4 regions of the Cohnella cellulosilytica genome follow, and region 2 is predicted to be linked to each of the others. Evidence: riboswitches for the same ligand, from Rfam matches in the RefSeq annotation. Region 2 holds a riboswitch; each other region holds the start of a gene.
The links. A riboswitch is a leader RNA that binds a small molecule or an ion and turns the genes downstream of it on or off. The one in region 2 is predicted to bind cyclic di-AMP.
Positions count from the first base shown of each region.

Region 1: another riboswitch for cyclic di-AMP. It lies ahead of ACFFT4_RS32020 (C40 family peptidase); the one in region 2 lies ahead of ACFFT4_RS18700 (hypothetical protein).
Region 3: another riboswitch for cyclic di-AMP. It lies ahead of ACFFT4_RS08465 (KamA family radical SAM protein); the one in region 2 lies ahead of ACFFT4_RS18700 (hypothetical protein).
Region 4: another riboswitch for cyclic di-AMP. It lies ahead of ACFFT4_RS26965 (hypothetical protein); the one in region 2 lies ahead of ACFFT4_RS18700 (hypothetical protein).

Region 1 covers NZ_JBHMDN010000073.1:162,371-165,958, forward strand. Annotated here, with positions in the region: gene ACFFT4_RS32015 (Rpn/YhgA-type helix-turn-helix domain-containing protein) at 1-966, shown strand, start outside; gene ACFFT4_RS32020 (C40 family peptidase) at 1,134-1,607, opposite strand; cyclic di-AMP (ydaO/yuaA leader) riboswitch at 1,612-1,751, opposite strand; gene ACFFT4_RS32025 (hypothetical protein) at 1,969-2,784, opposite strand; gene ACFFT4_RS32030 (M1 family metallopeptidase) at 2,798-3,588, opposite strand, start outside.
Region 2 covers NZ_JBHMDN010000025.1:15,353-18,940, forward strand. Annotated here, with positions in the region: gene ACFFT4_RS18695 (sensor histidine kinase) at 1-928, opposite strand, end outside; cyclic di-AMP (ydaO/yuaA leader) riboswitch at 1,193-1,351, shown strand; gene ACFFT4_RS18700 (hypothetical protein) at 1,462-1,878, shown strand; gene kdpA (potassium-transporting ATPase subunit KdpA) at 2,029-3,588, shown strand, end outside.
Region 3 covers NZ_JBHMDN010000012.1:15,488-19,075, forward strand. Annotated here, with positions in the region: gene ACFFT4_RS08460 (outer membrane protein assembly factor BamB family protein) at 1-862, opposite strand, end outside; gene ACFFT4_RS08465 (KamA family radical SAM protein) at 1,147-2,331, opposite strand; cyclic di-AMP (ydaO/yuaA leader) riboswitch at 2,531-2,669, opposite strand; gene ACFFT4_RS08470 (AI-2E family transporter) at 2,778-3,588, shown strand, end outside.
Region 4 covers NZ_JBHMDN010000047.1:20,377-23,964, reverse strand. Annotated here, with positions in the region: gene ACFFT4_RS26970 (FGGY-family carbohydrate kinase) at 1-1,226, shown strand, start outside; cyclic di-AMP (ydaO/yuaA leader) riboswitch at 1,375-1,515, shown strand; gene ACFFT4_RS26965 (hypothetical protein) at 1,596-2,246, shown strand; gene ACFFT4_RS26960 (response regulator) at 3,152-3,588, shown strand, end outside.

The sequences.
Region 1 (3,588 bases), on a different contig from region 2:
AAGCTCGATCAAATGATGCGCGTGCTGTTCCGGTTATCGAAGCGGCTGATGGTGCAACTGATCAACGGTTTGTTCGAAGAGCAGTTTGCGACGGAGGACGTAAAATCGATCCATTACGGCAATGCCGAGTTTATCATGGACTCGTACGAACGGATCGTCGGCGATCTGTTCCTGACGCTGGATACGCGCCGCGGCCTGTTTCATTATCATGTCGAGTTTCAGACGCTTAACGATCAGTCAATGGTGATACGCATGTTTCGCTACGGCTTCGAGAAGGCGCTGGAGCTGGCCGCGGGGAGCGAAGACAACGGCCTGCCGCTGCTCGCCTTTCCCAGGCAAATCGTCATTTTCCTGGAGGAAAACGAAGCGATCGGCGAAGAGCTCGCCTTCCGAATGCGGCTGCCGGATGGAACGGAGACGGTCTACACGGTACCGGTGCTGCGTTACTGGACGCTGTCGCCCCGGGACCTGCAGGAGCGGCGTCTGTTCGCTCTGCTGCCGCTGCAGGTGTTCGGCTCGCGCAAGAACATGCGGCTCATTGCCGCCAGCACGCGTCCGGACGACGAGAAGCGTCGGTTATTCGCGCGGGAGTTCGCGCGCTTGAAGACGAAGATTGAGGAGACTCTGGCCGTCATCCGGGACCTGCACCGGCAGCGATTGCTGCCGACCGGAGACATGGATCGGATCTTGCAGGTGCTGGGCAGCATTCTAAACTACCTATACCGACATTACGGCGAATATAAGCAAACGGAAGAGGAGGTAAGCCGCATGATCAAAACGTTTATCCCTGAAGCGCTGAAAAAAGGCAGGGAGGAAGGCAAGAAGGAAGGGGTAAAGGAGGGCGTAAAAAAAGGTCAGCTCAAGGTCGCACGCAATTTGCTGAAGCTGGGCGTCGACATGGACACGATCGTTGAAGCGACGGAGCTGACTCCCGAGGAAGTGACGAGTCTGGAAGCGAAAAAATGAAGTTTCGCGATCGTATAGCGATGGAAGGGCAAATTCATCATTTTTATACGAATGTACATCAAGGCGTTTAGGAACATTAATACAAATAGAACGAAGACCCGCTATAGGCGGGCCTTCGTTCTATTTGTTCCTGGGTGGATACAAGACTATTTCTTAGCGGCTTCCTCTTACTCGATGTCCGTTGCGATCTTCTCGTAGGTCTCGTCGCTGAGGAAACGGCGGGCTCCAAGATAGCGCTTGGCATAGTAGCTTTCGTCGAGCGAGGTGATCGTCACGCCCTTGGAAGCGGCGTGGGCGAACTTGTTCTTGCCGATGTAGATTCCGACATGAGAAACGCCGCTGCCGCTCGTATTGAAGAATACGAGATCTCCCGCGCGCAGCTCGTCGTCGGAAATCTTCTTGCTCTTCTCCCAGCCGTACAGATCGCGCGAAGTGCGGGGCAGGTCGATGCCGAGCTGATCGAATACGTACCCGGTAAAGCCGGAGCAGTCGAATCCTTTCGGTGTCGTTCCTCCGTACTTGTAATCCGTTCCGATCAGCGGCTCGATCGTCTTGTCGAGCTTGGAATCCGCGAACACGCTGCCGACCTGGAAAGCCAAGAGCAAAGCAAGGCCAAACAAGAAGACTGAAACTTTACGCAAAACCGGCGACTCCTTCCAATGCCTACGAGGTTAGCTTAAGGGTTCGGTAGAAGGTTCCCCTATGGCTCCTGTGAAGCAAGCCAACTCACCCGAAAAGATGGTTCCCCCGTTCCCCGTTTCCCGGGAACTCGGCATTTTATGATTTCTTTAGGTTTAAATATTCGGAGATTATGACGAATTTCCTGCATCTTCTATATTAGAATTCCTTAATCTAGGGACGCCCATTTGGTGCGAAAACTCCTCCTTTCGTCCCGGATTTATCCCGCCGATAATAACGCCAAACCCCGGTTGCGGCCTTTTAAAAGGCGCAACCGGGGAATGTCCCGGGAAGAATATTGTCGATTTGTCGGGACGGATAAGCCTACAATTTCGCGTCGCTCCATACTTGATGCTGGGATGCGGACGTCCACAGCTTCAGCAGGGAGCGCACGAAGTGAAAAGCTTGATGCAGCGCCACGGCAAGAAAACCCGACCAGAGCAAGGAGACTGCCCAGGCTGCGGCGGACACCGCCAGACCGATGCCGAGCAAGACGATCGTGATGCCGAGCAGGGGGAGCGCTTGGCGGAACGCCGCTCCCAGACTTTTGACGATGCCTTCCCGCGCGGCCGCTCCGAACTGCATGAACAGGCAGGCCAGATGAACGGCGAATCCGTACAGCAGCCATGAGCCTGCATAAGGAAGCAGGTCCAGCAGCCAATTCGCCAAGGAGGGCTCCGAGTAGAAGCGATCCGCGGCCAGCGGCAGCAGCCATACGGCGGGAAGCAGGATAAGCGCGTTCTCCATCCAATAGAGCAGGGCGACCGGTTTCCATGCCCGCCTCACCCCGGATAATACCCGCGTTCCTTCCTCCTCGGCGGAATGGCGGAAGGAGTAGAACAGGCCGGCGTGAATGAGGGGGGTCAGCACCATCCGCAGAAGGAGCAGCCCGCCGAGAAGCCAGAGCACATCGTCGATGAGGTCGGTCTTCATCAGGCGAAACTGGGCCTCGATCAGGAACAGGCGGGGGGCGTCGGAATTCGGATGTTCGTCCGGATAACGCGCGAGCACGGGCGTAACGACCGAATCGACGAACCGGTACAGGAAAAATCCCCACAGCAATCGGTACAGGAACAGGAGAACCAATACATATTTATGCCTCACGGTCATGTCCCATCCCATTTTTAATCGTTCGCGCATGTTCTTGCCTCCCTTACCAGGCCAAAGATCCGATCAATTCCTCGAGGAATCGCGCAATGCCGGTCGCATACCGGGTGCGCTGCTCGGGCGGGACCTCCGCTTTCAGATAATTGTTGTATCGGCGATTGTCGAGCACGATGCGGTTGCCGGGATCGATCGCCGCGTACAGCAGCGGGGAGTCCGATTCCAGCTTGAGCTGGACGCGGGGCTGGGCGCCGTCCCACTGTTTGCGCAGCGATTGGCCGTCCCGGAATTGCAGCCAGACCGATACGGGCTCGGGGCTGCCGCCGTTGCGTCCGAGCAGGACGACGGTTTCGTAGCCGCTATCCGTCTTCCGCGATTGAATCGACTCCACGGAGAAGTCCGCCATTTCGCCGCCCTGCACGTAGGCCCGGAAGAAGTCGGACCATTTTTCCTTGGTCACCGTCTCCACGACTTTCTGGAAGTCCGAGAAGGAAGGGTGCTTAAACTTATGCTTCTGAAAATAAGTCCGCATGATTTTGCTCATCGTTTTGTCCCCGACCTGCTGCTCGAGCGCGGAGAGCACAAGCTTGCCCCGCATATAGACGTTCTCGGCGTAACCGTCCGAGGAGCTGAATTTCCAGGAAGAGAGATTCAGCGGCTCGGGATGGGTCATGTAGCTCGCTTCGATCGGAAGATTGGGCAGAACTCCGTAGATGCTGGACATGAGCTTGTCTTCGGTATAGGACGTAAAGCCTTCGTCCAGCCAGGCCTCTTCGAATTCGTTGGAGGCGACGAGCCCGTACCAATACTGATGCGCGATCTCGTGCACGAGCGTCCGTT
Region 2 (3,588 bases):
CGCTTTCCAGCCGGACCATGTGCAGCAGGTTGACGACCAGTCTGTTCATGCGCAGCGCTCCGTCGCGAATCGTATACAGCAGCTCCGTCCGATCCGCGGAGCTGAGCAGCTGCTCGCTCTCGATCAGACCGGTGGCCGCGCCGATAATGGCCGCCAAAGGAGTTCTCAGCTCATGGGACACGGAATCCAGCACGGCGGCGCGGAGCCGCTCCGATTCCGCGGTCAGATGGGCGATTTTCGCTTCTTCGGCCAGCTTTATACGGGCGACGGCGCCGGCGGCAAGCCCGCCTACGGCGTCCATCAATCGGCGCCGCTCTATCGTAAATTCCCCATCCTCGTCGCTGCGCCGTCTAAATTGGATGAGCCCGTAGCCGCGGTCTTCGCTCCGCAGGAGAACGTCATAACTCAGGGGACCGTCCGAGGCCGCCGCCTCGTCGTCCAGGCGAATCGAAGCTTCGATGCCCATGCTTGCGGAAATCTGTCTGGCAATCGTGGCGGACAAGTCGTCGATCGTCGACACGGCGCCCAATTGCTTGCTGAGCGCATAGAGTATCGCGGTGTGAGCCTCCCGCTGCTCGGCAAGATGGACCTGCTGCTTCAGCTTGACGGCCAGACCGGCCGTCAATCCGGCCACGAGCAGGAAGACGCCGAAAGAGATCAAGTATCGCAAGTCGGCCACGGAGAAGCTGAGGACGGGCGGGATAAAAAAAAGATCGAACGACAATACGCCCAACACCGCCGCATAATAAGCGGGCCTCAGTCCCCAGCGCACCGAACTGAGCAGCACCGGCAGCAAATACAGCAGCACGATATTGTCCAGATCGAAGACGAGCCCGAACCGATGCAGGAAATAAGTCATCGCCGCAATCAACGCGGCGATGAAGACATAGATCCGGACGGACGTCCATAACGATTGCGGACCGCACATTTTCTCCCCCTCCGTTCTCCTCTAGGTTACTGTAAAAAAGAGATCAAATAAACCGTTTGCAGGTGTAAAAATCGCATAAAAACGATTTACAGCGCATCGCGGCGAGAGTATGATTCAGAGCGAACGGAGGAACGGACGGCGTGACGACCGCTTGTGTGAGAGCAGGCGGGCGTCACGATCGGCCCCCTGCCGTCGATGAGCAGCAGGAGGAGGCGGGACGACTCTCACCGTCCGAAATCCGCAGCTGCAAGCCAAGTTTCATTTTTAGTACGTTCGCTGAATCCTATGCAGTTTTGGGAGCGGGGGAACCAACGGAGGCCGGAACGCAGGCCTCATGGGGTGAATCGCCGGATGTTCCGGCGTAGGGCGACTCTTACGCCCGAATCCGTCAGCTAACCTCGTAAGCGTCTGAAGAGAGGCAACGATTGTCACGGCCGGACACGGTTTGTTTTTCCGTGCTGAGGAGCTGACGAAAGGGACCTCTTTTTCGCAGCTCTTTTTTTGTTGCCCGCGAACAAGGTGGAGGAGAGGGTATGACATCCCGCGAGGATTGGATTGTAGTATACCCGGGAAATGACGCCGGGGAACAATTTATCGAGTCGTTGATTCGGGAACGCTTGCCCTTTGCGGCCGCAGCCGTCAACGAAGGGCAGAGGGCGAGACTGGCGAGATCGGGAGTGCCTTGTTTGAGCGAGGCGGTCGACGCGGCGCTCCCGCGCTCGCGCATACCGGAGCTGCCGATCGGCAGGGTTTATTTGTTCGAGGACGGCCTTCCTGCATGCTGCCGGCTCATCCGGCTGTTCCGTTCATGGACGGGAAGACCGATTTACGTCATTACGCAGGGGAGCAACTTCCGAGCGATTTACAGGGAGATCGGCGCCGATTACGTGATTCATACGAACGGCAGCGACGTTTCTTTTTTGATCCCGCATGAAAACCATATCGGATAACGGGGGGAACGGTATAAATGGACATCGGAATGGCGGCGCTGACGGCGGCGTTAACGATAGCAATGCTTGGACTTCTCTCGTGGGCGGGGCGCGTCGTCGGGGAAGAAAGCGCGAAAAAATGACGGAGCTAATAAAAAGGAGCTATTTACGATGAGCGAATGGGTATCCATTGTCACGACGCTGCTGCTCGCGGGATTGCTGGCCCGCCCGGCCGGCCTGTATCTGGTCAAGGCGTTCGGCGCGGAGCCGACCGGGCTGGACAGATGGTTCGGTCCGGCGGAGAAGCTGCTTTACCGCGTCGGGGGCGTCAGGCAGGAGTCACAGACCTGGAAAAAATACGCCGCTTCCGCGCTAATCGTCAACGGTGCGATGATCTTGCTGGTTTACGTTGTTTTCCGCACGCAGAGCGGCTTGCCATTGAATCCGGGCGGCATCGGCAGCATGGAGCCGACGCTGGCCTTCCATACGGCGGTCAGCTTTATGACCAACACGAATCTGCAGCATTACGGCGGCGAGAGCGGTCTGTCGTATTTGTCGCAGATGATCGGAATCGTATTTATGATGTTTACCGCGTCGGGGACCGGACTTGCCGTCGTCATGGCTTTTATGCGGGCGTTGTCCGGCAGGCCGATCGGCAGCTTCCATGTCGACTTGATCCGTTCCGTTACGAGGGTTCTGCTCCCGATCTCTATCGCGGCGGCCGTGATCTTCGTCGCGTTGGGGGTGCCGCAGACGTTGGAGCCGGCCGCGGCCGCGCAGACGCTGCAGGGAGGAGAGCAGGCGATCGCCCGCGGTCCGATGGCCTCCTTCTTGTCGATCAAGGAGCTGGGCAATAACGGCGGAGGCTTCATGGGCGTCAATTCCGCGCATCCGTTCGAAAACCCGGGCGCGATCAGCAATCTGCTGCAGATCGTCCTGATGCTGCTGCTCCCCACGTCGCTGCCGTTCGCTTACGGCCGGATGGTCGGCAATGCTAAGCAGGGCCGCGTATTATTCGCCTCGATGGCGATACTGTTCATCGCGATGCTGGGCATCTCGCTCGCCGCCGAGCACGCGGGCAATCCGGCGCTGAACGCACTCGGTCTTCAGCAGGGGCAGGGCAGCATGGAGGGCAAGGAAACGCGCTTCGGCATCGCGCAGTCCGCGCTGTATTCCGTCGTCACGACCGCATCGGAGACGGGCGCCGTCAACGCGATGCACGATTCGCTGACGCCGATCGGCGGGCTGGCGACGATCGCCAATATGATGCTCAATACGGTATTCGGCGGTGTCGGAGCGGGCTTCATGAACGTGCTGATGTACGCGATGATCGGCGTTTTCCTGTCGGGATTGATGGTCGGGCGAACGCCCGAGTTTCTCGGCAAGAAGCTGGAGGGCAAGGAGATGAAGCTGATCGCGCTGACGCTGCTCGTTCCGCCGTTTCTTATACTGGTCCCGACGGCCGTCGCCCTAATCGCTTATCCCGGCACGCTGTCCAATCCGGGCTTTCACGGATTGACCCAGGCGCTGTACGAATATACGTCGTCCGCCAGCAACAACGGCTCGGGATTCGAAGGACTGGACGATAATACGCCGTTTTGGAACATTTCCACGGGACTTGTCATGTACGTCGGCCGTTATTTCCCGATCGTGACGCTGCTGGCGGTTGCCGGTTCGCTGGGGGCGAAGAAGCCGGTGCCGGAGACGAGCGGCACGTTCCGCACGGATACC
Region 3 (3,588 bases), on a different contig from region 2:
TATCGGCGAAATAAGCCAGGTCTCCGAACGCGGCGACGGAGTTTTCGATGCCCTGATAACCGTTGCCGGAAATTTTGTAGCGGTATTTGCCGACGACCGGCTTGATCGAGAGCGTCTTGCGCTGCGGATCGAATGTAGTGTTCAGCTTCACGCGGTAGAACAATCCGTTCTCCCCGCCCACGGTAAGCGTATCGTCGAGCCGGTTGAACAGCGCGGAACCGTCGAACGCTCCCCACCCGCGATAGGCGAACGAGTCGATGCCGTTCACGCGCAGCAGTCTCTTCTGATCGATCAGGCTGTACAAATTAAAGCCGATCGTTCCGTTCTCGGGAATGCCCTCGCCGACGTAGAGCAGCGGATATCCCCGCGCGTCGACGGACACGCTGCCTTTAATCGGATTGCCGACCTTGATCGGGCTTCTCGTCTCTTCCCCCGTCTCCAGCTCCAGGAAATAGACGCAGCCGTCCAGCGAGGCGTAGATCACTTCCGTAAAATCCGGCTTGGCGCGAAACTTCTCCTTGACGTTCATCGCGCGCAGCACCTCCGGCGACCATCTGACGATGGCCGGCTGTCCCGTCCACCCGGCGCCTCCTCCCCATGAGCTGCTCTTCGTCTTTTTCTCCCAGACGATCTTCGGGCGATACGTCCGCAGCTCCGCGGTGCCGTAAGACGGGGCGCTTCGCTCCCCCCCGCCGCGAAAGCCCAGCACGCCCGCGATCTCTGTATACGCTTCGGGAAAAGCTTGAGAGCCCGCCGGCTTGCCGCTCCATTGCCCGGAGCGAAGGGCGCCCGCCTCCGCGCTGCTCTGCGCCGCAAGCCCGATCGCCAGCAGGAATACGACCGTTTTTCTCCCCCATGCCATCCCTATTCATTCCCCCATCCGTTGGAATGAATAGATTGTACCCGCACGCGGACGAAAAGCTTGTCAAACGCTCGTCGGGAAACCGCGGGACCTTTGTCGCATTCGGTTGCAACCGAGCGGAATACGCGAAAGGACCGACTCCGGCGCTTCCGGAGAGGTTAATCTCCGGCGGGCGCGGGTCGGTCCTTCAAGGGGTCGGGGCTGGGAATACGCGATTTTTTCGGCCGGGGCGTCCGCCGCAAAATAGACGCTTCGGCTTCGGCTTTGCCGGCCGCTCGGGAACGTCAGCTCGGCACTTCCGCCCTTCTCTCCCGCTTGCGCGGAACGTCCGGCAGCTCGTTCACGGACACGACGTCCTTCGTCCGCTTCGCCGGCTTCTTCCAGTAGCGCTCGCTTCCCGGAAGATCGTCGAACCAGGCCGCGTCGTCGGGACAGTCCAGCGTCATGAACTTGCCGTAATTTCCGTCGCGGGATTGATGGTACTTGAGATAGGCTTTGCCATCCTCGATTGCCAGGATTTCGATTTTGCCGGACGTATGGCTCATCGACAGGCGGACGCGCTTGCCGAGCCCGGACGTGCGCGCTTTCGCCTGCTCGACGATCTCGTACACTCTGGCCAGCGGCAGCACGAAGTCGCCGTTGCCTGCAACCGGGCGATTCACGAAGAAATAGTAGGGCGTTACGCCCGCCCAGCTCAGACGGTCGAGCAGCTCGCCAAGCACCTCCGGATCGTCGTTGATGCCCCGCAGCACCGGCGTCTGGTTGACGACGATCGCCCCGGCGTCGTGCAGCGCCTGGAATCCCCGCACCGCTTCCGGCGTAATTTCGCGCGGATGGTTGATATGCGCCATTACGTAGATTCGCTTGTTGGCGTCGGAAAATTCGCGGATCGTCTCCAGCAGCTCTTCGTCCTCGTAAATCCGCATCGGATTAAAGACGGGGATCTTCGAGCCGAGCCGAATAATCTTCACATGGTCGATCTCGCGCAATCTATGCAAAATCGCGCGCAGTTTAGGGGTCGCCAAAATAAGGCTGTCGCCGCCGGTCAGCAGCACGTTGCTGATCTCCGGATGATTGGCGATGTACTGCAGGCCCGGCTCGATGTCCGAGGTCGCTTCCTTGACGTCGTTGCGGAACAGCCGTTTGCGGAAGCAGTAGCGGCAGTAGGCCCCGCACACCTCCGAGACGATCAGCAGCGCGGTCGACGAATATTTGTGCTGGCAGCCTTTGACGACGTAGTTCGTATCCTCGTCGGAGGCGTCCCAGCGCCCGTATTCCGCCAGCTCTCCTTCGTTGGGAATGACCAGCTTGCGGATCGGATCGTGCGGATCGTTCCAATCGATCAGATTCAAATAATACTCATTTACCCGAAACACGAACTTATCGGTAATCCGCTTCAGCTTCTCACGTTGTTCCTCGGGGATGTGAGAGATTTTTCCGATATCGGTGATATACTTTGGTTGCGCCATTCGGCCTTCCTCCTCCGCGTATATTCAGTCGAATTCGAGAACGAATCCGTTCCAAGCCCCCCGCCGGCCCCCTTCCTTCCATAGATAAAAAATAGACCCCGCGCGCGGCAGACCATCCCTGCCGGCGAACTAGGGTCCATAAAGACGCAAAAAGACCCTCAACGGGTCAAAAGAATGAGCAGTTTATCTGCGCATAGACAATCCGACCCATCCAGTGCAAACGAGGTTAGCTGACGGGCTCGGGATAGATGGTTCCCTACGTTCGCATGAACGATTCGCCCCAATTGAATGGTTCCCCCGCTTTCCGGAAGTTTCCGGAAACTAAGCATAATCTAACTATAAATGAATTCCTCCCGCCCTGTCAACCGTCGGAAAAGCCCGGTTCGGACCGATTTGTCCGACGGGATTCGCGTCGGTTACAATGGAAGAAAGAAGGGGGAACACTCATGCAGAGCGCTCGCAAACTATCGGACGGTCTCAAAGGGCTGATCGACCGCAAATTCGTCCTGTTCCTGGTCGTCATTTTGCTGATCGGGCTCAACATTCTCGTATTGGACAAAATCTCGTACGTCTTCCATCCGTTTATCGTCGTCCTCGAAACCGTCTTTCTCCCGTTCATGCTGACCGGAGTCGTCTATTATCTGCTTAACCCGATCGTCGATTACTTGGAGCGGCTCAAGATCAAGCGCGTCTACTCCATCGTCGGCCTCTATCTGGTCATTCTCACGGTGCTTACGCTGATCGTTATGAAAGTCGTGCCGCTGCTCAGCCAGCAAATCTCCAGCCTGATCGTGCAATTCCCGACCTACAGTCAGGACGCGCAGCTGAAATTCGAAGAGCTGATCGGCAACGAATATTTCAACCAATTGCAGAACATGCTTGGCATCGACACGGCGAAGGTCGTCGACGACTTCTCGGAGCGGGCTTCGGCGATTCTGAGCAACGCCTGGTCGGGAATCGGCAGCCTGGTCGGCAAAATAACGGAGACGGTGCTCGCGATCATTACGGTGCCGTTCATTCTGTTCTATCTGCTCAAGGACCGGAAAAAGCTGGCCCCGTTCGTGCTCGGCTTCGTGCCATCGCGGCTGAGAAACCGTTCCTTCGGAGTCATGCTCGAGATGAACCACCAGGTCAGCTCGTACATTCGCGGGCAAATTATCGTGAGCGCCTGCATCGGTGTGCTTCTCTATATCGGCTACCTGATCATCGGACTGGACTACTCTCTCGTGCTCGCGGTCATCGCCGCCTGTACGAGCA
Region 4 (3,588 bases), on a different contig from region 2:
GGGCGACAGGGCAGGTGAAATCCGCGATCCTTCCGTGGTTCGAGCGCTGCTCGATTCGGCAGGCTCGGCTCGTCGAGGACGAGATAGACGTATTCGAGCATTTCCGGCAAACCGGACTCCGGCCGTCGTTTAAGCACGGTCTCTCGAAGCTGTTATGGCTGAAAGAGAGACACCCGGATGCCCTGCGTTCCTCCGTATGGCTCTCGGTGTCCTCGTACATCGCTTTTCGGCTGACGGGGAAGATGGCGGAGGAATATACGCTGGCAGCCAGAACGTACGCTTTTCGCATCATGGACAAACAGTGGGACGCCGCGCTGCTTCGGCATTTCGACATGGAGGAAAGCCTGTTCCCTCCGGCAATTCCTTCGGGGGAGCCGACCGGCAGAGTGACGGGAAGCGTGGCGCGCGCGTTGGGCTTGAATGCCGGGACGACCGTGTTTCAGGCGGGGCACGACCATGTGTGCGCTTCGCTGGCGGTCGGCGCGGTGCATGCCGGGGACGTGTACAATTCGATGGGGACGGCGGAGACGATGGTCGGCGTTTTTCCGGTCAGGACGCTTACGGAAGCCGATTATGCCTGCGGTCTTTCTTTTGGGCTGCATCCGGTCTCCAACCGGCTCTACTGGATGGGGGGCCACTCCTATTCGGGCGGTTCCGTGGAATGGCTGCGAGAGCTGATCGGCGTAGAGCAAGTCGGCTATGAAGAGGTTTTGGGATGGCTTGACGGCGTGCCGGCGGGGCCGAGCGGCATCGTTTTCCTGCCTTATTTGGCGGGGAGCGGGGCTCCTCTGCCCGATTCTCAGGCGAAGGCGGCGTTTATCAGCTTGACGGCCCGCCACGGCAAAGGAGACTTGCTACGCGCGGTGCTGGAGGGGAACGCCTATCAGATGGAAGCGATCCGCCGCTGCGCGGAATCGGTATCCGGCGGCCGGATCCGGCTGATGCGCGTCGTCGGCGGGGGCACGCGCAATCGGCACTGGCTCCAGCTCAAGGCGGACGTGTCCGGCATCGCGCTCGAGGTGCCGGACATTCCGGAGGCCGCGCTGGCGGGGGCCGCGATCACCGCGGGAGTCGGTTGCGGCCTATACGCTTCCTATGAAGAAGCGGCGGCCGGAGGGACGGGATACGGGAAGCTCGTATATACACCGGATGCGAAGCGCCACAAGCTTTATTCCTCGCTGTACGAAGGGCAATATCTGAAATATCGGGACATGCTGAGATCGTGACCGGTCGCTTTTTGAGGAGCGGGAATGATTTTTTGTGGAGACGCTGAAAATATTTGCGATGAATCGCGGCGTGACGAGAGCAGAGGCGCATCCGGCGGATGGGTCGATCTATTGGCAACGGTTTGACAACCGGGACCGATCGGCGTAGTATAAGTATACGCTTAATTTCCGTCCTTTTGCGGCGGAAAGCGGGGGAACCGATCTTTCAGGGGCGAATCGTTCGCGAGAACGTAGGGTGCCATCTACCCGAGTCCGTCAGCTAACCTCGTCGGCAGAGATGGGTCTGAGAATTCGATATTATTTTTCACTTCGGACCCTTATTCAGGGTCTTTTTGCGTTCTCGTAAAGACCCGAACGGAGGTGTTAACGATGCAGCAAGCGGAATTCGTCAGAACGACGTACGAAAGCCTGATGGAGCAGACGAAGCGGCTCGTGCAGCGCAAAGCGGAGCCGGAGGCGTACGTTCCGTCCGAAGAGCGGTATGCCGTCCTTCACTTGACCGTCGAGGCTGACGGCAGGGAGGAGCATCGCGAACGAGATCTGAACCGGGCGCAGATTGGCATCATGCGATTCGTGACCGTGATCGCGCAGATCGTCTCGGGCTGGGGAGGCAAGCTGATCGAAGCGAGCCATCAGTCGTACACGGCCATCTTCCCGACGGAAGAAGAGGACGCGGTTGGCCGGAGCTGTCTGTGCGGCATGCAGATCGTCCAGGCGATCGACAATGTCATCAATCCTTCGCTCGCGGAGGAAGGCATTCCGTTTCGTTTTCGCGGCGGGGTCGGCATCAGCATGGGGCAGGTGTACGGCTTCCATACGGGTCTGTCGCTTCCGGCAAACAGCCTGTATTACGGCGAAGCGATAACGAGCGCGGTCGAATACGCCAACATGACGGACGGAGAGGTCATCGTCGACAAAGTCGTCAAAGAGCACTTCGAGCGCTCCGGGTCGGAATACAAAGTTCAATTCGTGCCGTATCGCTATCATGAATGGGTCGGCTATCGCTTTCATATCGGCTGACCGATCGATCAGCCCAGGGACCATCGCCTTCGTCATCGAAAGATGACGGCGGGGATGGTCTTTTTCTTTTAATCGGAGAAGCCTCGAGATTCTCCATTATATTGGAAAGCCAATACTCGAAGAAACCTGCTATCGTCTCGCTAACCCCCCTCCGTTTGACCTCCGATGTTCTAAGAAACCTGCTATCGTCCCGCTAACCCCCCTCCATTTGGTGCCCGATGTTCTATGAAACCTGCTATCGCCCCGCTAAAACCCCTCCGTTTGGCCTCCGATGTTCTAAAAAGCCTGCTATCGCCCCGTAAAAACCTCTCATTTGGCGCCCGATGTTCTAAGAAACCTGCTATCGCCCCGCAAAATCCTTCCGTTTGGCACCCGATGTTCTAAGAAACCTGCTATCGTCCCGTAAAAACCTCTCATTTGGCGCCCGATGTTCTAAGAAACCTGCTAACGCCCCGCTAACCCCCCTCCATTTGGCCTCCGATGTTCTAAGAAACCTGCTATCGTCTCGCAAAAACCTCTCATTTGGCCTCCGATGTTCTAAGAAACCTGCTATCGTCCCGCAAAAACCTCTCATTTGGCACCCGATGTTCTAAGAAACCTGCTATCGCCTCGCTAAAACCCCTCCGTTTGGCCTCCGATGTTCTATGAAACCTGCTATCGTCCGAGATAGTGCACCGTCGGCGATCCATCACATGTCAGCGATCTTTCACATGTCGGCGCTTTTTCGTATTGCCTAACCGGATAAATTGGGTTATTATGCCTATTGATTTGTTCGGTCGGTCTTCAATTCGCGTCCAGGTTTACCGATTAGAAATATACGGAAAGCGAAGGACTTATCGCCATCCGGCGAGCCCTGTCGCGATCCGTTCCGCATTCATGATTTCCAGACGAAGGCAGGTAGATGCATGCAGCATATCCACGGTTCCCATGACGCCGCTCTCGTCGTATTTTCCTACGTCGTAGCGGTCGTCGCTTCTTATATGGTATTGGACTTTGCGGGGCGCGTCAGCGAATCGTCCGGTCTTAACCGCTCCTTATGGCTCGTGTTCGGCGCGGCCGAGATGGGTCTGGGCATTTGGTCGATGCATTTTGTCGGGATGCTGGCGTTCAAGCCGGATGTTCCCGTCGCATACGATCTGACGTTGGTTCTCTTCTCCGTTCTGGCCGCCATGATCGGCTCGTACATCGCTCTGTCGATCGTCGGACGGAGACAGCCGACGACGGGCAACCTGCTCGGGGGAGGGCTGCTGCTGGCATCCGGCATCGTGACGATGCACTATATCGGCATGGCCGCCATGCTGGTCGATATTATTTACGATCCGCTTCTGGTCGTTTTGTCCGT